4 regions of the Streptomyces sp. NPDC048197 genome follow, and region 2 is predicted to be linked to each of the others. Evidence: riboswitches for the same ligand, from Rfam matches in the RefSeq annotation. Region 2 holds a riboswitch; each other region holds the start of a gene.

Region 1 (7,132 bases), on a different contig from region 2:
CAAGCAGATACCGCCGGGTAGTACGTTGATCACCGCCCGCGTTCGGTCAGTCCTTCGCATGACTGCCACGCAAGCGGGCAAACCTACGGCCCCGCCGCCGCTGTGAAGCGACGCCGGGGCCGTAGCGTTTCACTGCCGCGGAATACCGCCCAGAGGATCACTCAGGCGGGCATTACCGCAGGTCAGTCCCTGTCTTTCTTTTCGTCCATGTCTTCTGCCACTTTGTAGGCAATGCCGTCCAGGATGTCGTGTTCGCTGACCACGACCTCCTCGGCGCCGGTGCGTTCCATGATCGCCAGCAGGACGAGGGCGCCCGCGCCGATCACGTCGACCCGGCCCGGGTGCATGACCGGGATGGCGGCGCGCTCGGCGTGGGTGGCGGTCAGCAGCCGGTCGGTGATCTCGCGGACCTTCGCCAGCGGGATGCGGGAGTGGTGGATGGCCTCGGAGTCGTAGTGGGTGAGGCCCAGGGCGATCGCGGCGACGGTGGTCACCGAGCCGGCCAGGCCCACCAGGGTGGCGGCCTCGGCCAGCGGGACGGCCTCCTCCGCGTGATCGAGGGCCTTGGCGATGTCGGCCTTCATGGCGGCGATCTGCGCGGCGCTCGGCGGGTCGCTGATCTCGCCGTTGTGCACCAGGTGCCGTTCGGTCATCCGGACGCAGCCGACGTCGACCGAGCGGGCGGCCCGCACGGAATCGTTGCCGAGGACGAACTCGGTCGAGCCGCCGCCGATGTCCACCACCAGGAACGGCCTGGCCAGATCGGGGCGGCCGGTGAGCTCCTTGGTGGCGCCGTTGAAGGAGAACTCCGCCTCCTGGTCGCCGGTGATCACCTCGGGCTCCACGCCCAGGATGTCCACCACGCCGCGGACGAAGTCCGCGCGGTTCTCGGCGTCCCGGGAGGCCGAGGTCGCCGCGAAACGGACCCGCTCGGCGCCCAGGCCCTTGATCACCGCGGCGTACTCCCGGCAGGCCGCGAAGGTCCGCTCCAGCGCCTCCGGTGCCAGCCGCCCGGTGCGGTCCACGTCCTGGCCCAGCCGGACGATCTGCATCCGGCGGTCGAGTTCCTTCAGCTCGCCGGTGGCGGGGTCGACGTCCGCGACCAGCAGGCGGATGGAGTTCGTACCGCAGTCGACGGCGGCGACGCGCTTCACTCGGACTCTCCCTCGTCGGTCCCGGTGACGGGCTCGGTGTCGTTGCGACCGTTGCTCTGGCCGTTGTGCTCGTTGCACGGGCTCACACAGGGGCCCTTCTTCCACCACTCCGGGAGCATGGCGATCGCCTCGTCACCGAGCGGGTTGACGCCCGGCCCGGCCGCCAGCGAGTGGCCGACGAGGACGTGCAGGCACTTGACCCGGTCGGGCATGCCGCCCGCGCTGGGGAAGCCCGCCAGCACCTCGATGGCGTCCCGCCGCCGGATGTAGTCCTCGTGGGCCGCGCGGTAGGCGGCGGCCAGCTCCGGGTCGGTCGCCAGCCGCTCGGTCATCTCCTTCATCACGCCGTTGGCCTCCAGCGTGCCGATCGCGGAGGCCGCGCGCGGGCAGGTGAGGTAGTAGAGCGTGGGGAAGGGCGTGCCGTCCTCCAGGCGCGGCGCCGTCTCGACGACGTCCGGCTGGCCGCACGGGCAGCGGTGCGCGATGGCGCGCAGGCCGCGCGGCGGGCGGCCGAGCTGCTCCTTGAAGGCGGCGATGTCCGCGGCGGTGGGCTCGGTGGGCTCGGTCTGGGGCGGAGGGGTTTCCATGGGCGCTTTCGGTGAGGTGATGGGTGGGACGACGGGACGGCGGCACTGCAGGACGGCGGCACAGCGGTACGGCGGTGCGTGCCGTCCCTGTCGACAGTACGGGGCCGCGCGCGCCGGCGGTACGGCCGGAGCCGGCGCTACCGCTTGGCGGCCTTGTCGGCCGCGTCGACCGCGTGCCAGAGGTTGTCGTACCAGGGGCGCTGCGCGGCCCGCGTCCCCTTGGGGGCGGCGGCGGTGCCGGAGCCGTCCTGGACGATGTATCCGGTCTCCCCCGGCATGACGTAGTGCAGGTGCCGGCGGGCCTGCTGGCGGACGTACTCGGGGTCCTGCCAGCGGGCCTTCTGCTCGCGCAGCCGGTCCAGCTCGGCGCCCGCGTCCCGGGCCTTGCGGCGCTGGTCGGCGATGTCGGAGCGCTGGGATACGTACTGCCTTATCGGGTACGCGAGCGCGACCACCAGCGAGCACATCACCAGGGCCAGCAGGGCGGCGCGGCCGGTGAGGCGGTTGCGGCGGGCCGGCCGGGCGCGGTAGACGCGGGCGGCGGCCTGCTCGCCGAGCGCCTTGAGTCGGGTCGCGGTCGAGAACCGGTCCGCGGGCACGTCGTCTCCCCTTCACTGACGGACGCCGGTCTGCGTCAAGCAGGTACGTCCCCGGCAACGGTACGGGACCGTCGCCGGGGACGTACGGGGCGCTGGGCGGTCGGCTCGCCCGATCAGCCCTTTCGGGCCGCGGGTCGGGCCGCCCCGGCGGAACCGCGGGGCTCCGCGCTCCGGGGCGTCAGCCCTTGAAGCGGGGGAACGCGCTGCGGCCGGCGTACACCGCGGCGTCGTCGAGGATCTCCTCGATGCGCAGCAGCTGGTTGTACTTGGCGACGCGCTCGGAGCGGGCCGGAGCACCGGTCTTGATCTGGCCGCAGTTGGTGGCGACGGCGAGGTCGGCGATGGTGACGTCCTCGGTCTCGCCGGAGCGGTGCGACATCATGCACTTGAAGCCGTTGCGCTGGGCCAGCTCGACGGCGTCCAGGGTCTCGGTCAGCGAGCCGATCTGGTTGACCTTGACCAGGAGGGCGTTGGCGGAGCCCTCCTCGATGCCGCGGGCCAGGCGCTCGGGGTTGGTGACGAACAGGTCGTCGCCGACCAGCTGCACCTTGGCGCCGAGCTTGTCGGTGATGACCTTCCAGCCGGCCCAGTCGTCCTCGAACAGCGGGTCCTCGATGGAGACCAGCGGGTAGGCGTCGACGAGCTCCTCGTAGTACTCGGTCATCTGGGCGGCCGAGCGGGACTGGCCCTCGAACTGGTACGAGCCGTCCTTGTAGAACTCGGAGGCGGCGACGTCCAGGGCGAGCGCGATGTCCTGGCCGGGGGCGTAGCCGGCCTGCTTGATGGCTTCCAGGATGAGGTCGAGGGCCTCGCGGTTGGAGCCGAGGTTCGGGGCGAAGCCGCCCTCGTCGCCCAGGCCGGTCGACAGACCGCGCTCCTTCAGGACCTTCTTGAGGGTGTGGTAGACCTCGGCGCCCCAGCGCAGGGCCTCGGAGAAGGACTCCGCACCGATCGGGGCGATCATGAACTCCTGGATGTCCACGTTGGAGTCGGCGTGCGAGCCGCCGTTCAGGATGTTCATCATCGGCACGGGCAGGACGTGCGCGTTCGGGCCGCCCAGGTAGCGGAACAGCGGGAGGTCGCTGGCCTCGGAGGCGGCGTGCGCGACGGCGAGGGAGACGCCGAGGATGGCGTTGGCGCCGAGCGAACCCTTGTTGTCGGTGGCGTCCAGGTCGAACATGGCCTGGTCGATCAGCCGCTGCTCGGTCGCGTCGTAGCCGACGAGCTCCGGGCCGATCTGCTCGATGACGGCCAGGACGGCCTTCTCCACGCCCTTGCCGAGGTAGCGGTTGGGGTCGCCGTCGCGGAGCTCGATGGCCTCGAAGGCGCCGGTCGAGGCGCCGGACGGCACGGCGGCACGGCCGGTGCTGCCGTCGTCGAGGCCGACCTCGACCTCGACCGTGGGATTACCTCGCGAGTCGAGAATTTCGCGGGCTACGACGACGTCGATGGACGGCACGTTGTCTCCTTCATGGGTGTCTGGAGTTGCAGCACGAGCCTAACGGCCCGAGGAGCGTCCGCCTGCCCTTGGCCCGCTCCGTGGGACGGAATAACCCCACAAGCAGCACAAAGGCCCAGCTCATGGGGCGTTTGCCGCAATGTTCGCCGAGCGGTGAAAGTCCGGCGGAGCGGCCGGCCGGCGGTGGCGCGGACGGCGGGGATCACGGCGGGGACGAGGGTGGGATACGGAGAAGCCCCGCCGCGGCGCGCCGGGGGGAGGGCGCGCCGGACGGGGCCGGTCTCAGCTGGGGTGTCCCGGTGCGGGGACGGCTCAGACGTGGAGCTTCTGACCCGGGAAGATCAGGTTGGGGTTGCCGCCGATGACGGACTTGTTGGCCGCGTAGACGGCCTTCCAGTGGGTGCCGTGCGCCTTGGCGATCTTGGCGAGGGTGTCGCCCGCCTTGACGGTGTAGTTGCCGTGGCCCTCGTTCTTCTTCGGGGCGGCCGGGGCGCTCTCGTGCTTCGGGGCGGCCGGGGTGCGCTTGACGGCGGCGTCGCTCTTCGCCGGCGCGGACTTGGCCACCGGGGCGCTGGTGTTCAGGTCGGGGGACGGACCGCCGGAGGTCAGGCCGCCGGCGCCGGCGCAGGACCAGGCGCCCGGGCCCTGGAGGGCGAGGAGCTTCTCGGCGGCGGCGATCTGCTGGGACTTGGTGGCGAGGTCCGCGCGCGGCGCGTACTTGGTGCCGCCGGCGGCGGCCCAGCTGGAGTTGGAGAACTGCAGGCCACCGTAGTAGCCGTTACCGGTGTTGATCGACCAGTTGCCGCCGGACTCGCACTGGGCGACCTTGTCCCAGGTGGCGACGGAGGCGGCGGACGCGGAGGTGGCGCCCATCAGCGGGACGGCCACGGCGGCACCGGCGACACCGGCGAGGGTGGCGACGCGGACGGCCTTGGAGGGACGACGGTGCTTGCCCTTGTTGATCAGCATGGTTCGTTCGTTTCCTCACCGACGCCTGCGAGGTGAGCTGTCGGGTTCGGACTGATGAGTCGCCCGGCCGGTGCCATCGGCACCGGGCTTCACCCCAAGCCGGCTGACCCGCTTTCACGGGCCGGGCCGGCGCCTACCTTGGTTCCCCCGCTCCTGCCTACGGCGCTTGCGCGTCAACTGCCTCCGACCACCGGCAGGATTCGGCGTGTGATCGAAGGGGCCCGCTTTGGCGAGCGGTGATGACCGTAATCAGGAACCCTTGTGGTGTTCAAACCCCCCCCAACTGGACCGAGTTGACCATTTTTGATCACGGAGGGGTCGTAAACCCGCAGGTGGGGACTGGTGCGACGGCGGTGGACCCTTCGGGGCCCACCGCCCCACAACGAGACGCTTGTCTCACTTTCGCCAAAGCGGGCCGAATCCGGCGAACTACCCCGCGGACTGCCCGAGATCGAGCTGCTGACCTGGTTGGATCAGGTCCGCGTCGGAGCCGACGACGTCCTCGTTGCGGTCGTAGAGCGCCGGCCAGCCACCCGGCAGCCGGTGCGCCTGGGCGATCGCTGACAGGCTGTCACCCGGCTGCACGGTGTACCCGTCGCCGCCCGCCGGGGGTGTCCGGTGCGCGTCGTCACCGCGCGAGGCGTGCCGCCCGCCGGCCGTCCGGCCGGTGCCGTCGTCCTCGCCCGGGTCCGCGCCGCCACGGTGCCGGCCCGAACCGCCCGGCACGCCGTCCGTCCCCGTACCGCCCTGCGACCCGTCCTGCGGCCCGTCGGAGGCCGTGCCGTCCGCGGAGCCCGGGCCGCTGCCGTCGTCCGTGCCGCTGCCGTTGCCCGTGCCGCTGCCGTCGTCGGAGGGGCCGGGGGTGCCGGACGGGTCCTCGCCCCGGTCGCCGGGTGTCGCGTCGCCGGACGGCCCGGACGAACCGGAGGTCCGGTCGGGGCCGGGGGACGATTCGCCGGTGCCGGCGGAGTCCGAGGGGGCGGGAGTGGACGGGGACGGCGTGGTCTGCGACGGCTCGTCACCGGCCGGCTCGTCACCCGCATCGCCACCGGGGTTGTCGGCCGTCCCGTCGTGCATCCCGGTGGAGCCGGTGGAGCCGTCGTCGTCCGAGGGGTCGGGTATCGGGGCGCTGGTGCCGCCCGGGTCGACCTGCGGCGCCCGGCCGTCCTTCGTCAGGCCGGCGTTCACCGCACAGCTCGGCCAGGCGTCCGGGCCGAGGTCGTCGAGGATCGTCTCGGCCACCGCGATCTGCTGGGCGCGGCTGGCGAGGTCGGGCCGTGAGGCGTAGGCCCCGCCGCCGTGCCGGTCCCACATGTCCTGGGTGAGCTGGAGGCCCCCGTAGAAGCCGTTGCCGGTGTCCGAGCTCCAGATGCCGCCGCTCTCGCACTGGGCGACCCGGTCCCAGGTCGCGGTGTCGGCGGCGTGCGCGCCACTGGCGGAGAGCAGGGGCAGTGCGAGTGCCGAACCGGTCACTCCCGCCGTGACAAAGATGGCCGGTGCTTGACGGGGGCGACGGTGTCGGCCGTTCCCGGAACGCATGCGGATGCCTTTCGCGCGGCGGTTGAGTTGTCGCGATCCAGCGGCTTCCTCGGCAGTGTGTTCGAGGAGCCGTCGATCGTGGATCGAAAGGTAGCCGGGGTCACGGGTAGTCACAAGTCGGTGTAGCGGAGATCACGCGCAGGTCACGTCCTGACGCTCTGTCACCATCGGCCTCCGCCGCTGGTCAGGGCCGCTCGGGCGCGAACTCCACGGGCAGCGACCGCAGTCCGCGCATGATGAGACCGCCGCGCCAGCGCAATTCGCCCGGTTCCACCGCAAGCCGGATGTCCGGAAGCCGGGTCAGCAGCGTGGCGAGCGCGGTCTGCCCTTCGAGCCGGGCGAGCGGGGCGCCCAGGCAGTAGTGGATGCCGTGCCCGTAGCCCAGATGCTGATTGTCACGCCGGGTCAGGTCGAGCACGTCCGGCTCGGGGAAGCGTGCCGGGTCGCGGTCGGCGGCGGCCAGGACGACCAGGACGGGGTCGCCCTCGGCGATCCGCTGCCCGCCGAGGGTCAGCTCCTCGGTGGCGAACCGCCAGGTCGCCAGCTCCACGGGGCCGTCGAAGCGGAGCAGCTCCTCAACGCCGGTGGTCAGCAGCCCGGTGTCGCCCGCCGCCAGCGACTTCTGCAGCAGCTCGCGCTGGGCGGGGTGGCCCAGCAGGGCGTGGATGCCGTTGCCGATGAGGTTGACGGTGGTCTCGAAACCGGCGAAGAGCAGGATGAACGCCATCGCGGCGGCCTCGTTCTCGGTGAGGTGCTCACCGTGGTCCGAGGCCCGGATCAGCCCGGAGATCAGGTCCTCGCCGGGCGTCGGCCCGGCCGGCAGCG
Region 2 (7,132 bases):
GGTCCAGCCGAAGACGTTGCCCCCGAGGGAGAGGGGGGAGACGGACAGCGAGCCCAGGGCCCTGGGGGTACGGGAGTTGTTGCTTGTCGCGCTCATGGTGATGACAGCGTCGCGGGGCGAGTGGCTATTCCCGCTTACGGGAGTTATTCCCGTTCCTCGGACCTTCTCGCTCCTCGGACCTTCTCGCTCCTCGGGCGGCGGCCACCTTCGCGCCGTGGCCGCCCGCCCCGCCCGTCAGGTGCTCAGACGTTGACGCCGTGGTCGCGCAGCCAGGGCATCGGGTCTATCGGGTCGCCGGCGCCGGGGCGTACCTCCAGGTGGAGGTGGGGTCCGGTGACGTTGCCCGTGGCGCCGACCCGGCCGATGACGTCGCCGGTGCTGACCTTGCCCGAGGTCTTGACCATCGAGGACAGGTGGCAGAACCACAGCTCGGTGCCGTCGTCGAGGGTCAGGACGATGCGGTAGCCGTACGAACCGGCCCAGCCGGCCTGGGTGATGGTGCCGGAGTGCACGGCCTTGACGGGCGTGCCGGTCGGGGCGGCGAAGTCCTGGCCGGTGTGGTCCGCGACCCAGCGGTCACCGGCCTGCCCGAAGCTCGCGGTGAGGGTGTACGAGGAGACCGGGGTGATGAAGCTCTGCGCCAGTTTGGCGAGGCGTTCGGCCTCGGCCTTACGGCGGGCCTCCTCCTCGGCCTTGCGCTTGGCCTCGGCCGCTGCCTCCTTCTTGGCGGCCGCGGCCTGCTCGGCGGCCTTCAGGTCCGCGGCGGCGTCCGTGGTGGCCTGCTTGATCGCGGCCTGCTCGGCGGCCTCGCGGGTCTCCTGCTCGGCGGCGCCCTGCTGGGCGTCGGCCTGCTGGAGGATGCGGCTGCGCAGCGCCTCACCGGCGTTCGCGCCAGAGCCCGAGCCCGTACCCGCGTCAGAGCCGGAGCCAGAGTCCGTGCCCGTGCTCGATCCGGCGCCCCCGCCCGCGCCCGCGTCCGCGCCCGTGCCGGTGGTGGACGGCGAGCCCGGCCCGGCGTTCCCGGTGAGCGGGTCGGCGGGAGTGGTGGCGGAGGAGGCGGAAGCGGTGTGCGCGCCCCCATCGGTGTGCGAGCCGCCGTCGGATATCAGGTCGCCGACGCCGGGCAGGGAGGCGGCGTCCGGGAGGTGGTCGGAGACGGCGTCGGCCACTCCGCCGAGGTCGGGCATCGAGATCGGCACCGGCGGCCGGCCCTCGGCCGTGGCCATCCCGCCCGCGCCGACCGCCGCGATGACGCCGACGCCCAGGACCGTCCCGCCGCGGGCGAGTCCACCGCCGCGCTGCCTGGCCACCCGGTGCTTGCCGCGGACCGGGCGGACGGACTCCTCGGTGGGGTTCCATTCCTCCCACTGGCCGTCGGCGTCACCGTTCGCCTCACCGGCCGCCGCGCAGCGGGTGTCGGTGACGACAGCCGTGTCGGCACCGACAGTGGCGTCGGTGCCAAAAGCAGTGTCGGTGGCGAAAGCAGTGTCAGTGGCGACTGCGGTGTCGCCGGGATGCGCGAAGGCGTTGGGGGCGTTGGGAGCGCCTGACGCGTACCGGGCATACGGGGCGCCCGGGCCCCGGTCGTCGGAGTCGTAGGCGGACGGAGCCTCGGGGACAGGCCTGTTGGACGCCACGGGGGCGCACTCCTTTCCTTCCTTCTCGCCTACCGGGTTAGCTGACGGGTTCGGAGCAGGAAGGTCTCCTACGGGCACCCTCTGGCGAAGGCGTCCGATTCACCCCAAGGTGGTGGTTCCCCGGTTCCCTTGGTGCAGTTCGAGGTGCTGGAGGTGCGTGAAAAGCGCGTGCGGGATTCGGCGTCGGCGCACGGTGCCGCCTCTTGCGGCGGCTGGGACGACCGCGCTGCGTTATCGGACAGTAATAGAGATCGCGACGGTTTTCCAAGCCTTCCCGGGAATCCATATGCCTCGCGCACCAGCTTTGGCGTGGTGTTTTCCGGTCACCATGGCCATAAATCGGGCGAGTTGACCGCACCGCCCCGTGCCGCGTCTAAACGATCTCTCGATGATTGTGCGTCAGTTGTTATGCGGAGGGGTGCCTGCCCATTACGGAACGTGAAGACAGTAACGTCGGATCATGGTCGTCAACGCCGAGCGCCCTGGACACTCCCTGCACCCCGGACACTCCGAGCGCCCCGGACACTTCGAAAGTCCCGGATACGCCGAGAGCCCCGGACCCGCCGAACGCCTCCGCAACGCCGGCCCCGGGCGTCACGGCCGTCCCGGCCACGGCGGAATCCCGACCGGAAACGCCCAGGACGTGGCGCGGCGGTACCACGAGTTCTCCTGGCGCGAGGCGCGCGGCCGGTCCGACGCCCACGAGGAGTTGAGCGCCCGGATCGGCCAGGACCAGGAGCTGTGCGAGCTGCTGGCGGGTTCGCTGCCGGCCGGCAACAAGCAGCAGCCCCAGCTCCTGCTCGCCGCCGTACGCCACCTCGACGGCCCGCACGCGGAGCAGGGCCCGCGCGGCGCGGCGGCGTACGGGCGCTGGCGCGAATGGACGATCCGGCACTGGGACCAGGTGCGGGACGTGATCATGCGCCGCGGCACCCAGACCAACGAACCGGCCCGCTGCGCCACGCTGCTGCCGCTGCTCGCCCGGCTGCCCCAGCCGCTGGCCCTCCTGGAGGTCGGCACCTCGGCCGGGCTGTGCCTGCACCCGGACCGCTATCGGTACGCGTACGGACACGGACACGAGTACGGGTACGGGGAAGCGGGCGGACCGGCAGCCCACGCCCCGCTCGCCGAAGTAGGCGCGGCCGACAGCCCCGTGGTCTTCCACTGCCAGGTGCCGTCGCCAGTGCCGGGGGCGGGGGCAGGGCCGGCAGGGCAAGGGGCGTCGCACCTCCCCACCCGCCTGCCCGAGGTCGTCTGGCGGGCCGGGATCGATCTCGCACCGCTCGACCCGGTCGCCGAGCCGGACGACCTGCGCTGGCTGCAGTCGCTCGTATGGCCCGGCGACGAGGCGCGGGCGGCCCGGCTGTCCGCGGCCGTGGACGCGGTGCGGGCGGTGCCGCGGCCGCGGATCGTCCGCGGGGACCTGATCGACGAACTGCCCGCGCTGGCGGCCGAGGCGCCGGCCGGGGCGACGCTGGTCGTGTTCCACACCTCCGTGCTGAGCTATCTGCCGTACGCCCGGCGCGAGGAGTTCGCCCGGCTCGTACCGTCGGTCCTCGACGGGCGGGACGGCGGCGGGCACTGGATCTCCCAGGAGCACCACTCCGTACTGCCGTGGCTCCCCCTGCCCGCGCACCACACCCCACGCCCGGACGACCCGCTGCAGCTGACCCTCGCCCTGGACGGGCACCCGGTCGCGCTCACCGACCCGCACGGCCAGAGCTTCCGCCCGCTGTAGTAGGCCCCCGGGACTTGGGCCTGGCAGCGGCTGGCCCCGGCCAGGCCCAAGGCCCAGGCCCAGGCCCCTGGCGCACCCTTGTGAGCCCTTCCGCCCGCCGTAGAAGTGCGCCGCGCGAACCGGCCCGGATCGTCGAGTCGCCGAGTCGCAGAGTCGCCGAGCTCTCACTCCCCCATCGGCCGCTGCAGCGCCAGCAGGGCCATGTCGTCCGCGGGGGCCCCGCCCGTGTGCCGGGCGACGTCCTCGATGAGGGCGTCCAGGAGGCTGCCGGGGTCCGGGAAGCGCCGGCCGCGGAGCTTGTCGGCCGGGTCGTAGAAGCGGCCGCGCAGGTCGCGGGCCTCGGTCACGCCGTCCGTGAAGAAGACGAGCAGCGAACCGGCCGGGAAGAACGACTCGTCGGAACGGTCCGGCCAGCTCGCCACCTCGCGCATCCCCAGCGGCAGCGCAGGCACGACGGGCATCAGCTCGCACAACCCGCCGTCCGGGCCCAGCAGCAGAGGCGCTGGATGGCCGCGGTTGAGGACCCGCAGCACGGGCCGCCCGTCGGCCGGGATCTCGGCCAGGACCGCGGTGGTGAACCCCTCGTACTGATCGATCCCCGCGCGCCGCCCGCCCTCCCGTTGCAGTGCCCGCTCCAGCCGGCCGGCCACCGCCTCCAAGGTGGCCTCCTGTTCCGCCGCCTCCCGGAAGGCGCCGATGACGACCACGGCGGCCTCCACCGCCTCCAGCCCCTTGCCACGGACGTCACCGACGATCAGCCGTACGCCGTGCGGGGTGTCCTGCACGGCGTAGAAATCGCCGCCGATCCGGGCGTCCGCCCGCGCGCCCACGTACCGGGCGGCGACCGCGAGCCCGCCGAGCCGCTCGGGCGGCGCCGGCAGGACGGCCCGCTGCGCGGCCTCCGAGACGTCCCGTACGGAGGCCAGACGGGCGTCGGACCTCCGGACGACGCGGTTGATGGCGAGCGCCAGCAGGGCGACCACGAAGACGGTCGCGATCTCGGTCACCGACTCGTGGGTGTCCTGGGCGGCACTGCGGTACGTCACCACCAGGGACTCGCCGGCCATGGCGGCCAGGGCCGTGAGGGCGGTGGCGGGCAGCGAGAGGAGCGGCGCCGCCACCAGCGGGGCGGCGGAGAAGAAGGGCGCGGCGGTGTAGCTGGGCGGCGTCGCCATGTCGAACGCGAGGCCGCCGACGATGAGGACGACGGGGAGCCAGCAGGCCAGGCTCCGGCCCAGCGGGGACATCCGGGCCCGGCGCGCCCGGCGCTCCCCGTCGCCCGTGGAGGGCCCGTCGCCCTGCAGCATCCGCACCGGCCTCTCCCCGCTCCACCCGTCCGCCGTACGAGTACCGGCATGCCGGCCGTCACCTCGACGTCCCAAGGCTGTCCGCTCCGGGGAGGCACGGCGATCCCACGGGGGCCGGACGGGTCAGCGCCGGATCACATGACGGGCCCCGGAGGATCACCGGACGGATCCCCGGAGGACCATCGACGGGTGTCACCAGGAGGAGGGGAGAAAGAAAGCAAGGGAAAAGGGAAGGGGAGGGAACCAGCCCCTCCCCTTCCCCTTCTGGTGGGCCATCAGGGGCTCGAACCCTGAACCAATGGATTAAAAGTCCACTGCTCTGCCAATTGAGCTAATGGCCCGCACCGAGCAGCATAGCCCGAGGACGTGCCGCAACCCGAAGGCATTACCGAACGGCCAGGTCACAGGGGTGCCGCGGGCCGTGCGGCGGGCCCTTGGGCGGGGCTCCTCGACCGCACAACGCACCGGGCCCGTACGGCACTTGTGTGCGTACGGGCCCGGTGGTGAGCGGCGTCGGTCAGTGATCAGCCGTTGCGCTTCCAGCGCGGCTTGTCCTCGCGGCGGCCGTAGGAGCCGGCGGTGGCGCCACGGTGGTCGTCACGGCGGCCGTAGGGGCGGTCACCGCCGGAGCGGTGGCCACCGGAGGAGGGGCGGCCGCCGGAGCGGTCGTCGCGGTTGAAGGGCCGGTCGCCACCGCCGGAGCGGTAGCCGCCGGAGCGGTCGTCGCGGTGGAACGGGCGGCTCGGGCGGTCGCCGCGGTCGCGGTTGAAGCCGCGGTCGCCGCGGTCGAAGGAACGGGCACCGGAGCGGTCGCCGCGGTCGTCCCGGCGGAAGCCACCGCGGTCGTCACGACGGTCCCGGTCGAAGGAACGGCCACCGGAACGCTCGTCCCGGTTGAAGCCACCACGGTCGTCACGGCGGTCGTCACGACGGTCCCGGCGCTCGAAGCCACCGCGGTCGTCGCGACGGTCGCGGTCGAAGGAACGGCCACCGGAGCGGTCGTCGCGGCGGTCGAAGGAACGGCCACCGGCGCGGTCGCCGCGGTCGTCCCGGCGGAAGCCACCGCGGTCGTCACGACGGTCCCGGTCGAAGGAACGGCCACCGGAACGCTCGTCCCGGTTGAAGCCACCACGGTCGTCGCGACGGTCGTCACGACGGTCCCGGCGCTCGAAGTTGCCGCGGTCGTCGCGACGGTCGGAGGCGGCCGGGCGGCGCTCGTCGGCGGCGCTCCGCTCGGCGGCGGCGGCCTCGGCGGCGACCTCCGCAGCGGCGGTCTCCGCGGCGGCGGCCAGCACCTCGGCCGGGTCCTCACCGCGCTCGCGGGCGGCCCGGGCGGTCAGCCGGTCGGCGTCCTCGCGCAGCTCGGCGGCCCGGCGCTGCAGGCGCTCCAGCTCGCGGGTGAGCTGGGCGACCTCGCGCTCGGCCTGCTTGGCGGAGTTGTTGGCGGACTCGGCCTGGACCTCGGTGAGCGAACGGGCGCCGGTGATCCGGGCGACGTCCTCGTCGAAGGTGCCGGAGCCGACGATGTGCCGGGAGGCGTCCACCCCGGCGTCCTCCATCAGGCGGAAGATCTGCCGGCGCTGGTGGGGCAGCGAGAGCGAGACGACCGTGCCGGACTGGCCGGCGCGGGCGGTACGGCCCGAGCGGTGCAGGTAGTCCTTGTGGTCACCGGCCGGGTCGACGTTCAGGACCAGGTCGATGCCGTCGACGTGGATGCCGCGGGCGGCGACGTCGGTGGCGACCAGCGCGTTGACGTAGCCGTCCTTGAAGTCCGCGAGGACCCGGGTGCGGGCGCCCTGGGTCATGCCGCCGTGCAGCGCGTCGGCCTTCACGCCGGACTCGACGAGCTGCTCGGCGATGCGGTCGGCGCCCAGCTGGGTGCGGACGAAGATGATGGTGCGGCCCTTGCGGGCGGCGATGGCGGCGGTGACCGGCGCCTTGTCCTTCGGCTTCACGACCAGGACGTGGTGGGTCATGGTGGTGACGTTGCCCTGGGCGCTGTCGACCTCGTGGCTGACCGGGTTGGTCAGGTAGCGCTTGACCAGGGTGGAGATCTCGTTCTCCATCGTGGCGGAGAACAGCATCCGCTGGCCGCCCTCGGGCACCTGGTCCAGCAGCTCGGTGACCTCGGGCAGGAAGCCCAGGTCGGACATCTGGTCGGCCTCGTCGAGGACGGCGACCTGGACGTCCTCCAGGGAGCAGGCGCCGCGGTTGATGATGTCCCGCAGCCGGCCCGGGGTGGCGACGAGGATGTCGACGCCGCGCTCCAGGGCGTAGATCTGGTTGCCCATGGACGTACCGCCGCAGACGACCTTCATCTTCAGGCCGAGCACGTCGCCGTAGGGCTGGAGGGCGTCCGCGACCTGCATGGCCAGCTCACGGGTCGGGGTGAGGATGACGGCGCGCGGCTTCTTCTTCTCGGTGCGGCCGTCGGCGAGCCGGGCCAGGGT
Region 3 (7,132 bases), on a different contig from region 2:
AAGACGGTCGAATCGCACGTCTCGGCGGTGCTGCGCAAGCTCCAGCTGTCCAACCGCAACGAGCTGACCCGCTGGGCCGCGGCCCGCCGCCTGGTCTGACGGACGGGGCGGCCCGGGAGACAGCACACGCGGCCGCAGGCACGGCGGGCGGGCGGCGCGGGGACGGCGGGACGGAGGTCACACGGACCTCACACGCACCACACGGGACGTGCAGGGGGTGTGAAGAAGGGCGTAAAGAAGGGCCAAAGACGGGCAACCAGGACCACGCGGATCGCCATCTAAGGGCGCGGAGAGGCTCACTGCCGAAGGCGGGGCCCGAACCACCCCACCCCACGTCCTTCGCGTCATGCGTTCCTGGAAGCGAGTTCCCGATGAGCCTGACGGGCACGCCCTTCTTCCTCACCTCGATCGCGCTGCTGGTCATCGCCGTCGTGCTGCCGCTCGCCATCTGGAGCCGGATAGCCGGCCCGCCGCTGCTGCGCGGTCTCGCGCGGCTGCTGATGCTGCTGTTCGCCCAGATCACCGCCATCACTGTGGTGTTCGTCCTGGTCAACAACGCCAACAACCTCTACGACACCTGGGGCGACCTGCTCGGCACCGACAGCCACGTCGCGGTCGCGAAGGACCTCGGACCGGACGGCATGGGCGGCCGGCAGATCAAGAACCAGCCCCGGCAGATCCAGCAGTTCCGGCCCGCCGACGACCCGAAGGTGGGCCCCGGCGTCCAGATGACCAACCTCAAGGGCCGCATCTCGGGCGTGGTCGGTGAGGTGTACGTCTGGCTGCCGCCGCAGTACAACGACCCCGCGTTCAGGAACAAGAAGTTCCCGGTCGTCGAGCTGCTGCCCGGGTACCCCGGGTCGGCGAAGGCCTGGTTCGGCGCCCTGCACGTCGCCGAGCAGCTCGGCCCGAAGATGCAGCGCGGCGAGATCAAGCCCGCCATCCTCGTGGCGCCGCGCACCACCCTCCTCACCGGCGCCGACACCGGCTGCGTCAACATCACCGGCAAGGTCAACGCGGACAGCTGGCTGACGGTCGACGTCCGCCAGATGATCGTCGACAACTTCCGGGCCGGCGACCGGCCGCACTCCTGGGCCCTGGCGGGCTACTCGGCCGGCGCCCACTGCGCCGCCAAGCTGGCCCTGGCCCACCCGGACCGCTACCGCGCCGCGGTCGCCATGTCCGGTTACAACGACCCGGCGCTGGAGCCCGATTCGCTCGCCGGCAAGGACCCCACGCTGCGCGTGCAGTCCAACCCGCTGCACATCCTGAAGGCCGCCAACGCGGCCGGCCGCCCGCCGCGCACCGCCCTGTACGTGTCGGGCGCGGCAGGCGACGGCTATCAGGCGGGCCTCGGCCTCCAGCAGCTCGCGAAGCGCCCGACGACGGTCACCGTGCACCAGATAGCGGCGAACGCCGGCGGCCACACCACGGTGGTGTGGCGCAACCAGGTGCCGGAGATCTTCCGCTGGCTGGGCCTGCAGCTGCGGGCCTGAGCCAGCAGACTGGCCCCCGATCACCGGCCCTCGATCACCGGCCCTCGATCACCGGCCCCGACCACCGGCGCCGGGCGACGTGCCCCCCCGGGTGCCGGCGGTGTGGCTCCCGGCGCCGGCGGTGTGGCTCCCGCACGCCGGCCGCGTGGCCCTACGCCGGCCGCGTGGCCCTACGCCGGCCGCGTGGCGCCCGCGAAGGGCATCTGGTCGATCGGCGCGATCCGCACCGGCGCGCCCGGATGCGGCGCGTGGATCATCTTCCCGTCACCGATGTAGAGCCCCACGTGACTGACGGCCGTATAGAAGAACACCAGGTCCCCGGGCGCCAGTTGGGAACGGTCGATGCGCGGGCCGGCGTTGATCTGGGTGTAGGTCGTGCGCGGGAGGGAGACCCCGCCCGACCGCCACGCGGCCTGGGTAAGCCCCGAGCAGTCGTACGCGGCGGGCCCGGTGGCTCCCCAGACGTACGGCTTGCCGAGCGCCGCGTAGGCGAACGCGACCGCCCGGGCGGCCCGTGCGTTGGGCGCCTGCTGCGCGGAGGCGGTGGCCGCGGCCGCCGAGCCGGTGGGGATCCCGCCGAGCAGACCGCCGTCCCGCCCGCCGCCCCCGCGGTCCGCCCGGCCGCCCGCCGTCCCGGCCCGGGAGCCGTCCCGTCCGGCCATCCGGCCCCGCTGTTCCGCCGTCAGCCGGGCCAGCAGCTGTTCCGCGGCGTCCAGTTTCCGGACGACGGTGACCCGGTGCTTCTTCAGCGTGGACTCGTTCCGGGTCAGCCGTTCCGCGGTCTCCTCGGCCCGTTGCCGGACCTGCCGCACGCTGCCGAGCCGGCGCGCGTACCCGGCCACCGCGCTCGCCTGGTGGGCCCCCGTCCGCTCCAGCACCGCGGCGCCGTCCAGATAGCGCTGCGGATCGGCGGACAGCAGCAGCCGTACGGTCGGGTCCACACCGCCGGAGCGGTACTGGGAGGCGGCCAGGGCGCCCAGCCCGGCCCGCGCGGTGTTCAGCTTCTGGGTCCGGCGGGCGGCCTCGTCCTGCAGTCTGCTCAGCTCCTCGCGTGCGGTCTTGGCGGCTTCCTGCGCGCCGTCGTACTTCTGTGTGGCCACCTCTGCCTCCTGGTACAGCGCATCGACCCGGCCCTTGACCTGGGCGGGGGTGGAGAGGTCCGCCGCCTGGCCGGTGCCGTCGAACGCGGTGGCGGTGGCGGCGCCGGCGAGGGCCAGCGTGGCGGCCGTACGGGCGGTGCGCGCGGTGCGCGAGCCGCCGGTGAGCGAGGCGAGCGGATGCTGCCTGGGCTTGCGGTGCGAGGCCACGGTGGCCGTCACTTCCTTCCCTTGCGGCGGGGCGGGAGTCGGCCGCCTGGAGGAGGACGCTAAGCCCGGCTGTCACGGGGGTGGGCGCACTTGCGCGGCATTGTCCGGTTTCGACCGCTGCCGGAACGCGGCTGACCGGAGCGTCATCGCCCGGTCGCCGGGGCCGCTCCGCGCTGACCGAAGCGGCGAATGTGGACGCCCTGCCGGAAAGCGCGTGCTATGCGGCGGATACGATCCGGCCCCATGGACGTAGTCATCAATATCTTCGTCGGCCTGCACATCATCGGCATCGCCTCCCTGCTGGGCGGCTTCCTGACGCAGATGAAGGCGATGGGTGCGGGCACCGCCCGGTTCGTTCCGGCCATGCTGCACGGCGCGCTGACGATGCTGGTCACCGGCATCGTGCTGGTCGGCCTCAACCAGGCGCAGGACCACCCGGTCAACAACATCAAGATCGGCATCAAGATGGCCGTCCTGGTGGTGATCCTGGCGCTGGTCTACGTCAAGCGGGACGAGGAGCAGATCGACAAGGCGCTGTTCGGCGCGGTCGGCGGCCTCACGATGGCCAACATCTTCATCGCCGTCCTCTGGACCTGAGAACGCCGGCCGGCCCTGCGAACGCCGGCCGCCGGAGCCGGGCCCGTAGTGCCCAGGGCCCGGCAACAGCGCCCCCCACAGCAGCACACCGCGCGGTCATCGCACTCCGGGATCCGGAGGCGAGGGCCGCGCGGTGGCGTGTGGGGGGTGTCCGTGGGGGGTGGGCCAAGGGGGAGCGGGGGCGGGCGTCAGCCCAGGCGGACGCTCCCGTAGATCGGCATGTAGTAGATCGACTCCTCCCGGACGTTCGCGCCCGGGTGCGGTGCGTGGATCATCTTGCCGCCGCCTATGTACATGCCGACGTGGCTGATGTCGTCGAAGAAGAAGACCAGGTCACCGGGTTGCAGGTCCTTGGTCGCCACCCGCTGGCCGACCTTGACCTGTTCCCAGGTGGTGCGCGGCAGATCGACCCCGGCCGCCTTCCACGCCGCCTGGGTCAGCCCCGAGCAGTCGTAGGACGAGGGCCCGGTGGCGCCCCAGACGTACGGCTTGCCGATCTGGGCGCGGGCGAACGCGAGGGCCTTCTCGGCCTTGGTGGACTGCGAGCCCCCGGTGGAGCCGCCGGTGTCCCCGCCGGTCTGGCCCCCGGTGGAGCCGCCGTCGTGCTGCCGCTGCCGCTCGCGCTCCTGCTGCTTGCGCGCCTCCTCCTCGGCCCGGCGCTTGGCCGCCGCCTCCTTCCGGCGCTCCAGTTCGGCCAGCCGCGCCTTCTCCTGGGCGGTCAGCCGGGACAGCAGCTGCCGGGCCTCGGCCAGCTTCTGCTGCACGGAGCGCTTGGACTCCTTCAGTGCGGCCTGCGAATTCTGCAGCTGATCCAGGCTGCGGGACGCCTCGGCCCGCTGGCGGGCGGCCGCCGCGGCCTGCTGCTGGTAGTCGGTGACGGCCTGCTGCTGCCGCCCGGTCAGCCGCTCCATCAGGTGGCTGCGGTCGAAGAACTGCTGCGGGTCCTTGGCGAGCATCAGCTGCGCGGTCGGGTTCATCCCGCCGGTGCGGTACTGCGCCGAGGCGAACGTCCCGAGCTCCCGCCGGGACGCGTTCATCTTCTCGGCCCGCTTGGCCGCGGCGTCGAGCAGCCGGTCCACGGTCTCGCGCTGGTGATCGGCGCGCTCCTTGGCGGCGTTGTACTTCTGGGTGGCCACCTCGGCCTGCCGGTAGAGGCCGTCGACCTTCTGCTTGACGTCTTCGATGGTGGGCCGGGGGGCTCTGGGGGCGGCGTCGGCGGTCTGCGAGAGCAGGGTGACCGAGGCGAGTGCGGCGGTGGTGAGCCCGGCCGCCGTACGGCGGCTCCCGGGCGAGACGAGAACGCTGGTGCGCGGCTTGCGATGGGACGCCAAGGCCGGCAACTCCTTCCGTGGACCGCCTACCGGGTTAGCTGTCGGGTTCGGGCGGTGTCGCTGACGGAAGGCCGTGCCCTACGGTCCGTACGTCCGCTGGCGTCGGTCGGACGGATCGATTCACCCCGGTGTTGCTGGTGGGTCCCCGGCTCCGGGTGACCCGGGCGTGACCGGAGGGACACGTCGCGGGCAGGGCCGGACTCGGCGTCGGCGGCCCGTGCGAACGCTGTCGTCCGCGGGGAGGCGGGCTGCCTGAGCGAGGACGTTAGCCAACTCGTGTGGCTCCTGTGAAGGCTGATGTTCGATATGCCCGAAACCTTTTCGTGACCTGAGAGATGTCGTTCCGTTTTCGGGCGGTGTGTGCGGCCGCCGTCCGCAACGCCCGTTCTCCGGCCGTCCCGGCCACTTGTCCACAGTCCCCGGCACGCTGTCGGTGCGGCGGCCTAGACTCGGTGGGCGATGAGCAGCCTCTTTGACGACAGCTTCCTGGCGGACCTCGGCCACAAGGACGAGGAGCCCCCGCCGCCCCCCGAGGACGAGCACGGGCCGGTCCCCGAGGAGATCCCCGCCGACCTGTTCGGCGGGCGGTTCGACGCGCCCGTGCCCAGGGACGCGTACTACCGCGACGGCGCCGCCCGCCCGGCCCTCGACCCCGCCGCGCTGCTCGAGGGGCTCAACGACCAGCAGAAGGCCGCCGTGGTGCACACCGGCAGCCCGCTGCTGATCGTCGCCGGCGCCGGCTCCGGCAAGACCCGGGTGCTCACCCACCGCATCGCCCACCTCCTCGCCGAGCGCCACGTCCACCCCGGCCAGATCCTCGCGATCACCTTCACGAACAAGGCCGCCGGTGAGATGAAGGAGCGCGTCGAGCAGCTGGTCGGCCCGCGCGCCAACGCCATGTGGGTCTCCACCTTCCACAGCGCCTGCGTGCGGATCCTGCGCCGCGAGTCCAAGAAGCTGGGCTTCACGTCCTCCTTCTCGATCTACGACGCCGCCGACTCCAAGCGCCTGATGTCCCTGGTCTGCCGCGATCTGGACCTCGACCCCAAGCGCTTCCCGCCCAAGTCCTTCAGCGCGAAGATCTCCAACCTCAAGAACGAGCTCATCGACGAGGAGACCTTCGCCGGCACCGCTGCGGATGGCTTCGAGAAGACACTCGCCGAGGCGTACGCGATGTACCAGGCGCGGCTGCGCGAGGCCAACGCCCTGGACTTCGACGACATCATCATGACGACGGTCAACCTCCTCCAGGCCTTCCCGGACGTCGCCGAGCACTACCGCCGCCGCTTCCGGCACGTCCTCGTCGACGAGTACCAGGACACCAACCACGCCCAGTACACCCTCGTCCGCGAGCTCGTGGGCACCGGCACCGCCGACATCCCCGCCGCCGAGCTGTGCGTCGTCGGTGACGCCGACCAGTCGATCTACGCCTTCCGCGGCGCCACGATCCGCAACATCCTCCAGTTCGAGGAGGACTACCCGGACGCGACCACGATCCTGCTGGAGCAGAACTACCGCTCCTCGCAGACGATCCTGTCCGCCGCCAACGCCGTCATCGAGCGCAACGAGAACCGCCGCCCCAAGAACCTCTGGACCGACGCCGGTGCCGGCGCCAAGATCAACGGCTATGTCGCCGACACCGAGCACGACGAGGCGCAGTTCGTCGCCGACGAGATCGACCGGCTGACCGACGCCGGCGACGCCAAGGCCGGCGACGTTGCCGTCTTCTACCGCACCAACGCCCAGTCCCGCGTCTTCGAGGAGATCCTCATCCGGGTCGGGCTGCCCTACAAGGTCGTCGGCGGAGTGCGCTTCTACGAGCGCAAGGAGGTCCGCGATGTCCTCGCGTACCTGCGCGTGCTCGCCAACCCCGAGGACAGCGTCCCGCTGCGCCGCATCCTGAACGTCCCCAAGCGCGGCATCGGCGAGCGCGCCGAGGCGATGATCGACGCCCTGTCGCTCCGCGAGAAGATCACCTTCCCACAGGCCCTGCGCCGGGTCGACGAGGCGTACGGCATGGCGGCCCGCTCCGCCAACGCCGTCAAGCGCTTCAACGTCCTGATGGAGGAGCTGCGGACGATCGTGGAGTCCGGCGCCGGGCCCGCCACGATCCTGGAGGCCGTCCTGGAGCGCACGGGCTACCTCGCCGAGCTCCAGGCGTCCACCGACCCGCAGGACGAGACCCGGATCGAGAACCTCCAGGAACTCGCCGCGGTCGCCCTGGAATTCGAGCAGGACCGCGGCGAGGAGAATCCGGGCACACTCTCCGACTTCCTCGAACAGGTCGCGCTGGTCGCCGACTCCGACCAGATCCCCGACGAGGACGAGGAAGGCAGCGGCGTGGTCACCCTCATGACGCTGCACACCGCCAAGGGCCTGGAATTCCCGGTGGTCTTCCTGA
Region 4 (7,132 bases), on a different contig from region 2:
GTCCACCGGCTGGGAGCCGCGCCAGCCGAAGAGCAGCGGGGCGGCGCGGATCGAGCGGATCTGCTCGGCGACCTCACGGTCGGTGGCGGGGATGAGGCGGTGGGCGACGTCGCCGAGCAGCTGGGAGGGGGCGCCGGCCAGGCCGAAGGAGAGCACGGCGCCGGCGGCCGGGTCGATGGCGGCACGGATGACCGTGTCGACACCGCGCGGCACCATGGACTGGACGACCGGCCGGAGCTCTTCGGGCGAGCCGAGGAAATCGGTCAATTCGGCGTAGACGCGGCGGAGTTCGGCCTCACCGGCGATGTCCAGCCGGACTCCGCCGAGGTCGGCGCGGTGCCGCAGGTGGGGCGCGGTGGTCTTGAGGGCCACCGGGTAGCCGAGGCGCTCGGCGGCGCGCACGGCCGCGTCGGGGTCGGGGGCGGGGAGCACGGGGCGGGTGTGGATGCCGTAGCGGGCGAGCAGGGCCGCGGCGGCGTCGTCCGGCACCCGTACCGAGCGGCCGCTGGGGACATCGGCGGCGAGCCGGTCGAGGAGCCGCTCGATGTCGGCACCGGCCGCGACCTCCTGGATGTCGTCGTACTCGGGGACCCGGCCGGGGTCGGCCGCCTCCCGGCGCCAGGCGGCGTAGCGGACCGCCTCGGCGAGCGCCCGTACGGCCCGCTCGGCGGCGGGGTAGGCGGGGATGCGCAGCGGGGCGGGACGGCGACGGGGCGGGGCGGCGGCCTCGGTGGTGGGGGCCGGGGGCGTCCGGAGTGCGGGGCGGGATCCCGGCGGCGGGCCCGGGGGGAAGGGCGGACGGGCGGGCGGGTACGGGGGCCGGGGTGGCGGGGCCGGGGCTGCCGTCGTCGGTGCGGTGGGGGCGGTCGTGGCCGGCGGGTCGGGTTCTGCGGCGCTCGTCGGGGCGGGCCGGTCCGCCGCCGGGGGCACCGGGTCCGGGAGAGGCGGTGGGGCGGCGAGGGTCTCGGCCAGGGCGTCCATGGCGAGGTGGACGACCGTGACCGGCTTCTCCGGGTGGGCCGCGGCGGCCGTGCGCAGGGCCGCGGCGAGCGCGGTGCCCTCGCTCGCGCCCGGGGAGGCGCCGGCCTCCTCCGTCACCCAGGGAATGGCCGTGACGATCACCGCGTCGCAGCCGTGGCCGGCGAGCGTCTCGTCGAGCGCGGCGCGGAAGTCGTCCGGTGTCGCGGCGGAGGGCAGCACCCGGGGGCGCAACGGCCGCAGCCGCTCGGTCAGACAGGCGTCGTAGGCGAGCAGGGCGAGGGACTCGGAGTTGCCGAGGATGGCGATGCGCGGGCCGGCCGGCAGCGGCTGGGAGGCCAGCAGCAGCCCGGCGTCGATCAGCTCGGTGACGGTGTCGACCCGGATCACCCCGGCCTGGCGCATCAGGGCGGCGACCGTGCTGTCGGGGACGCGGACGGTGGGCACGGCGTGGCCGGGCGGGGCGGTGCCGTTGTGCCGGGCGCCGCGGGCGACCACGACCGGCTTGACGGCGGCGGTGCGCCGGGCCAGCCGGGCGAACTTGCGGGGGTTGCCGATGGTCTCCAGGTAGAGGATCACGACGTCGGTGTCCGGGTCCTCGTACCAGTACTGGAGGAGGTCGTTGCCGGAGACGTCGGCGCGGTTGCCGGCCGAGACGAAGGCGGAGATGCCGGCGATCCCGCCGTCCCCGGGGCCGCGGGCGTGCAGTCCGCTGAGCAGGGCGATGCCGATAGCGCCGGACTGGGTGAACAGGCCGATGTGGCCGGCGCCGGGCATCTGCGGGGCGAGGGAGGCGTTCAGCCGGACGTCGGCGGAGGTGTTGATCAGGCCGAAGGCGTTCGGCCCGATGAGCCGCATGCCGTACGAGCGGGCCTGGTGGAGCACCGCGCGCTGCCGTTCCCTGCCCTCGGGGCCCGCCTCGGCGTAACCGGAGGAGAGGATCAGCACGCCCTGCACGCGGTGTTCGCCGCAGTCGCGGATCACTTCGGGGACGCGCTCCGCAGGGACGGCGATGACCGCGAGGTCGACCGGGTCGGGGATCTCCCGGAGCGCGCGGACCGCCGGCACGCCTTCGGGGTCGAGCCGCCGCAGGTCGTCGGGGAAGGCGTGGTTGACCGCGTGCAGCCGGCCGGTGAAGCCGGCGTCGAGGATGTGGCGCAGGGCCGTGCGGCCGATGCCGCCGGGGGCGCGGCCGGTGCCGATGACGGCGACCGAGCCGGGGGCGAGCAGCCGCTGGACCGAGCGGGCCTCGGCGCGCTGCTCGCGGCTGCGCATCACGGCCATGGACTGCTCGGTCGGTTCGAGGTCGAACTCAAGCCGCACCACGCCGTCTTCGAAGGTGCGCTTCTGGGTGTACCCGGCGTCCGTGAAGACTTTGATCATCTTGGTGTTGGCGGGCAGCACCTCCGCGGCGAACCGCCGGATGCCGCGCTCGCGGGCGACGGCCGCGACGTGCTCCAGCAGGGCGGAGGCCACTCCGCGCCCCTGATGGGCGTCCTGCACCAGGAAGGCGACCTCGGCCTGGTCGTCCTCGGGGCTCTTGGCGGGCAGCCCCTGGTCGTTGATCCGGTCGTAGCGGACGGTGGCGATGAACTCGCCGCCGACCGTGGCCGCGAGCCCGACCCGGTCGACGTAGTCGTGGTGGGTGAAGCGGTGCACATCGCGGTCGGACAGGCGCGGGTAGGGCGCGAAGAAGCGGTAGTACTTGGACTCGTCCGAGACCTGCTCGTAGAAGGAGACCAGCCGCTCGGCGTCGTCGGGGGTGATGGGGCGGATCCGCGCCGTGCCGCCGTCGCGCAGCACCACGTCGGCTTCCCAGTGGGTCGGGTATGCGTGGTCCGGCGGCTTCTGCATGCGGACAGCGTACGACCGGCCACCGACAACCGGCCCGGCGCGCGTAATCTCGGGGTCGGGGGCTGGGAGCAGTCCCGGCAGCGTGAGAGAATGGTCTAGACAACAGTCACGACTTTGAAGGGCAACACCATGGCTGAGCGCCGCGTCAATGTCGGTTGGGCCGAGGGCCTGCACGCCCGCCCCGCATCGATCTTCGTCCGGGCGGCCACTGCCGCCGGCGTCCCGATGACGATCGCCAAGGCCGATGGCAACCCGGTCAACGCGGCCTCCATGCTCGCGGTCCTGGGCCTGGGCGCCCAGGGCGGCGAGGAGATCGTGCTGGCCTCGGACGCCGAGGGCGCCGAGGTGGCGCTCGACCGCCTGGCCAAGCTGGTCGCCGAGGGTCTCGAAGAGCTCCCCGAGACGGTCTGAGTCCCCCGGGACGCCCCTTCGTACGGCGGCCCCGCCACGGTGACCTGAAAAGGTGCCGCGGCGGGGCCGTTCTGCGTGCCGGAGAAATGCCGTCCGGGGAAAGGCCGTCCGGGGAAACGTCGTTCCGGCGAAAGGCCGGTCCTGGGAAATACCGTGCCCTCGGCCACGCAAATGCCGTGCCGACCGCCACGGAATTCTCATGGATCGGGGCGGCCAGTACGCGAGGGAAAGGCATGCACCGGAAAGCCTGCGGTGTCGTATACGCGCCGGAAAGCAGGCACGTGCCGAAACCAGTAATCAAAGGCGGAAACCATCGCCGCCCCGGAAAACGCGTACCCCTTTGTATACGGCCCGCTTGTTAAGAACGGGCGCGCGCTGTGTTGACGGGCCGTTTCGTATCGCTCACGTCGGGTGCGGCGAGGCGCCGCAGCCGGTACACCGGGAGCGACCGCTCGATGTGCGCCGCCATCAGGGCGCGGGCCCGTTCCGCGTCGCCCCGGGCCACCGCGTCCAGCACCGCGCCGTGGTCGTCCCAGGCCTCACCGGCCCGCGGCGTCGGCTCCGTCGCATACATCCACTCGATCTTGCGGCGCAGCTGGGTCAGCAGCGCGGTCAGGCTGGGGCTGCCGGCCGCCTGGGCCAGCGTCTCGTGGAACCAGCCGTCGAGTTGGCGCAGGTCGGCGGGGCTGCCGTGGCGGGCCCGCTCGCGGCCCAGCCGTACCAGTCCGCGCAGCACCTTCAGATGGGCGGGGGTGCGCCGGGCGGCCGCGCGGGCCGCGCCCAGCGGCTCCAGCAGGGCGCGGATGTCGAGCAGGTCGGCGGCCTCCTGCTCGGTGGGCTCGGCGACGCAGGCGCCCGCGTGGTGGCGGGTGGTGACGAAGCCCTCCGACTGCAGGGTGCGCAGCGCTTCGCGGACCGGCACTCTGGAGACGCCGTAGCGGGCCGCCAGGATCTCCTCGATCAGCCGGCTCCCCGGCGCCAGTGCACCGGAGACGATGTCCTCGCGAATCGCCGTGCACACCGCATGCGCGGAAATATGGCCTCGCATCGATCGTGCCTCCGCCGTAATCCCCGGAAAACGCCGCCGGTCGGCGGCTTTTCCGAGACTCTATTCGACCGGCGCGGCTTTTCCGACGGACTCCGCGTATTCGGCGATATTTTTTGGCCAGCCGGCGCGGGGCATGTGGAGGCGTGCGCCGAGGGTGTGGGGCGGACCGGTCGGACGCCGGCTCAGACGTTGACGCCGTGCGACCGCAGATACGCGATCGGGTCGATGTCGGAGCCGTAGTCCGGGCCGGTGCGGGCCTCGAAGTGCAGATGCGGGCCGGTGACGTTGCCGGTGGCCCCGGAGAGGCCGATCTGCTGGCCGGGGGTGACGGTCTGGCCGACCGAGACGCCGATCGACGACAGGTGGCCGTACTGGGTGTACGTGCCGTCGTGCATCTTGATCACGATGTTGTTGCCGTACGCGCCGCCCCAGCCGGCCTCGACGACGGTGCCCGCGCCGACCGCGTGCACGGAGGTCCCGGTGGCGGCGTGGAAGTCGATGCCGGTGTGACTGCCGGACGACCACAGGCTGCTGGAGGCCTGGTAGCCGGTGGAGACGTAGGAGCCCGCGACGGGGGCGACGAAGGCGTTCAGGCGCTTGCGCTCGGCGTCCCGGGCGGCCCGCTCCTTGGCCTCGCGCTCCGCCTTTGCCTTCTTCCTGGCCGCCTCGGCGTGCCGCTCGGCCTCCGCCGCGCGCTTCTTGGCCTCGGCCTCGGCCTTCGCCTTCACGGCGGCGACCTCGGCGGCGGCCTGCTGGGCGTCGGCCTGGACCTCCAGGCGGTGGGCGAGTTCGTCACCGAGCACGACGGCCTGGGTGAGACCGGTGTCCTGGGTGCGGGCCGCGTCGGTGGCGGCCAGCGCCGGCGAAGCCAGGGTTCCGACGACGCCGGAGGTGGCGAGGGTGGCTATGCCGGCGAGGTTGCGGGTCGTCCGGGCGCTGCGGCTGGCCCTGCGGTGCTTCCCGGTGGCACGGGTGAACGCCATGTGCTGGCTTGTCCTTTCCTTCCCTCTCGCCTACCGGGTTAGCTGACGGGTTCGGAGCAGGAAGGTCTCCTACGGGCTCCTCCGGAGAGGGGCCCGATTCACCCCAGGGACGTGGGTCCCCGGCTCCCCTGGCTCGCGCCGTAGGGGGACTCGGCGATGACTGTCCGGTGCCACTGTTGTGGCGGAGTTGTGACGAACAGCCGGACCGACGCTAATCGGGGCCACTTTGCGGAGCCAAACGGAACCGCGATTTTGTGCGGGATGCCACAAGTTCCGGCTCAACGAGCCCTCACAAACCGGACATACGGCGGACACCGACGGGCTCCGGCCGGACTCCGGCCGACTCGCACGGACATGCAACGGCTCCCGTGGTGAGCGAACACCACGGGAGCCGGTGAAGACATGACGCATCGTCATGCGCCAAGAGACGGCTAGCCGCTGACGACCGTCACCTCTCCGATGCCCAGCGCCTTGACGGGCTCGGTGATCTGCGCGGCGTCGCCCACCAGGACGGTCACCAGGCGGTCCACCGGGAAGGCATTGACGGCGGCGGCGGTCGCCTCGACCGTGCCGGTCTCCGCGAGCCGGAGGTACAACTGCGCCTGATAGTCGTCCGGGAGCTGCTGCTCCACCTGGTCGGCGAGGGTGCCCGCAACGGCCGCCGCGGTCTCGTACTTGAGCGGCGCCACCCCGACGAGGTTCTGCACCGCGACGTCCCGCTCCTCGTCCGTCAGCCCCTCTGCCGCGAGGGTCCGCAGCACCTTCCAGAGGTCCTCCAGCGCGGGCCCGGTGGAGGCGGTGTCCACCGAGCCGCTGATGGCGAGCAACGCCGCGCCGGTGGCGCCCTCGGGGGACGTGGGAGCCGTGGAGCGCAATACCTGGCCGAAGGCACGCACCCCGTAGGTGTAGCCCTTCTCCTCGCGCAGCACGCGGTCCAGCCGGGAGGTGAGGGTGCCGCCCAGGCAGTACGTGCCGAGCACCTGGGCCGGCCACACGCGGTCGTGCCGGTCGGCGCCGATCCGGCCGAGGAGCAGCTGCGTCTGGACCGCGCCGGGGCGGTCCACGATCACCACGCGGCCGGTGTCGTCCGCGGCGATCGGGGTGGCCCTGACCGGCTCGGCGGTCGAACCGGTCCAGGCGCCGAGGGTGTCGGCGAGCGCCGCGGCCAGGTCGATGTCGGTGAAGTCACCGACGATCACGGCGGTGGCCGTGGCGGGCCGGACGTGCGCGTCGTAGAAGGCGCGCACGGCCGCGGCGTCGACCCGCGCGACGGTCTCCTCGGTGCCCTGGCGGGGGCGGGAGATCCGCGCGGTGGCCGGGAACAGCTCCTTGGAGAGCGCCATCGCCGCGCGCCGGGCCGGGTTGGCGAGCTCGTGCGGGATCTCGTCGAGGCGGTTGCGGACCAGCCGCTCGATCTCGCTCTCGGGGAAGGCGGGGGCGCGCAGCGCGTCGGCGAGCAGGCCGAGCGCGCGGGTCAGCCGGGACGCCGGGACCTCCAGGGAGACGCGTACGCCGGGGTGGTCGGCGTGCGCGTCCAGCGTGGCGCCGCAGCGCTCCAGCTCGGCGGCGAAGCCCTCCGCGTCGTATTTGTCGGTGCCCTCGGACAGGGCGCGCGCCATGATCGTGGCGACACCGTCCAGGCCCTCGGGCTCGGCGTCCAGCGGCGCGACGAGGTTGATCTCGACCGCGACGACCTGCTGGCCGGGGCGGTGGCTGGTCAGGAGGGTGAGGCCGTTGGGCAGTTGGCTGCGCTCGGGGGCCGGGAAGGCCCACGGCTTGGGCGCGCCGCTCTGGGGCTGCGGGTGGAACTGCATGGTGCTCCCTGCGGAATCCTGGCGGGTGGCGTCGCTCACTGCTC

What was found. A riboswitch is a leader RNA that binds a small molecule or an ion and turns the genes downstream of it on or off. The one in region 2 is predicted to bind cyclic di-AMP.
Positions count from the first base shown of each region.
Region 1: linked by a shared signal. The riboswitch ahead of ACGF4C_RS30680 (transglycosylase family protein) and the one ahead of ACGF4C_RS36615 (M23 family metallopeptidase) in region 2 are both predicted to bind cyclic di-AMP.
Region 3: linked by a shared signal. The riboswitch ahead of ACGF4C_RS13050 (NlpC/P60 family protein) and the one ahead of ACGF4C_RS36615 (M23 family metallopeptidase) in region 2 are both predicted to bind cyclic di-AMP.
Region 4: linked by a shared signal. The riboswitch ahead of ACGF4C_RS03695 (M23 family metallopeptidase) and the one ahead of ACGF4C_RS36615 (M23 family metallopeptidase) in region 2 are both predicted to bind cyclic di-AMP.

Region 1 is NZ_JBIDAJ010000031.1:78,996-86,127, forward strand. It holds gene ACGF4C_RS30660 (exopolyphosphatase) at 183-1,154, opposite strand; gene ACGF4C_RS30665 (DUF501 domain-containing protein) at 1,151-1,741, opposite strand; gene ACGF4C_RS30670 (septum formation initiator family protein) at 1,879-2,340, opposite strand; gene eno (phosphopyruvate hydratase) at 2,519-3,799, opposite strand; gene ACGF4C_RS30680 (transglycosylase family protein) at 4,112-4,768, opposite strand; cyclic di-AMP (ydaO/yuaA leader) riboswitch at 4,776-4,984, opposite strand; gene ACGF4C_RS30685 (transglycosylase family protein) at 5,198-6,241, opposite strand; gene ACGF4C_RS30690 (cytochrome P450) at 6,492-7,132, opposite strand, start outside.
Region 2 is NZ_JBIDAJ010000051.1:20,269-27,400, reverse strand. It holds gene ACGF4C_RS36620 (aldo/keto reductase) at 1-96, opposite strand, end outside; gene ACGF4C_RS36615 (M23 family metallopeptidase) at 243-1,637, opposite strand; cyclic di-AMP (ydaO/yuaA leader) riboswitch at 1,649-1,803, opposite strand; gene ACGF4C_RS36610 (DUF2332 domain-containing protein) at 2,098-3,375, shown strand; gene ACGF4C_RS36605 (PP2C family protein-serine/threonine phosphatase) at 3,540-4,682, opposite strand; tRNA gene ACGF4C_RS36600 (tRNA-Lys) at 4,948-5,023, opposite strand; gene ACGF4C_RS36595 (DEAD/DEAH box helicase) at 5,207-7,132, opposite strand, start outside.
Region 3 is NZ_JBIDAJ010000007.1:242,923-250,054, reverse strand. It holds gene ACGF4C_RS13070 (response regulator transcription factor) at 1-99, shown strand, start outside; gene ACGF4C_RS13065 (alpha/beta hydrolase) at 372-1,496, shown strand; gene ACGF4C_RS13060 (NlpC/P60 family protein) at 1,667-2,815, opposite strand; gene ACGF4C_RS13055 (hypothetical protein) at 3,047-3,400, shown strand; gene ACGF4C_RS13050 (NlpC/P60 family protein) at 3,589-4,731, opposite strand; cyclic di-AMP (ydaO/yuaA leader) riboswitch at 4,739-4,908, opposite strand; gene pcrA (DNA helicase PcrA) at 5,191-7,132, shown strand, end outside.
Region 4 is NZ_JBIDAJ010000002.1:117,217-124,348, reverse strand. It holds gene ACGF4C_RS03710 (GNAT family N-acetyltransferase) at 1-2,832, opposite strand, end outside; gene ACGF4C_RS03705 (HPr family phosphocarrier protein) at 2,962-3,243, shown strand; gene ACGF4C_RS03700 (GntR family transcriptional regulator) at 3,602-4,291, opposite strand; gene ACGF4C_RS03695 (M23 family metallopeptidase) at 4,474-5,274, opposite strand; cyclic di-AMP (ydaO/yuaA leader) riboswitch at 5,287-5,440, opposite strand; gene ACGF4C_RS03690 (M16 family metallopeptidase) at 5,706-7,088, opposite strand; gene ACGF4C_RS03685 (pitrilysin family protein) at 7,124-7,132, opposite strand, start outside.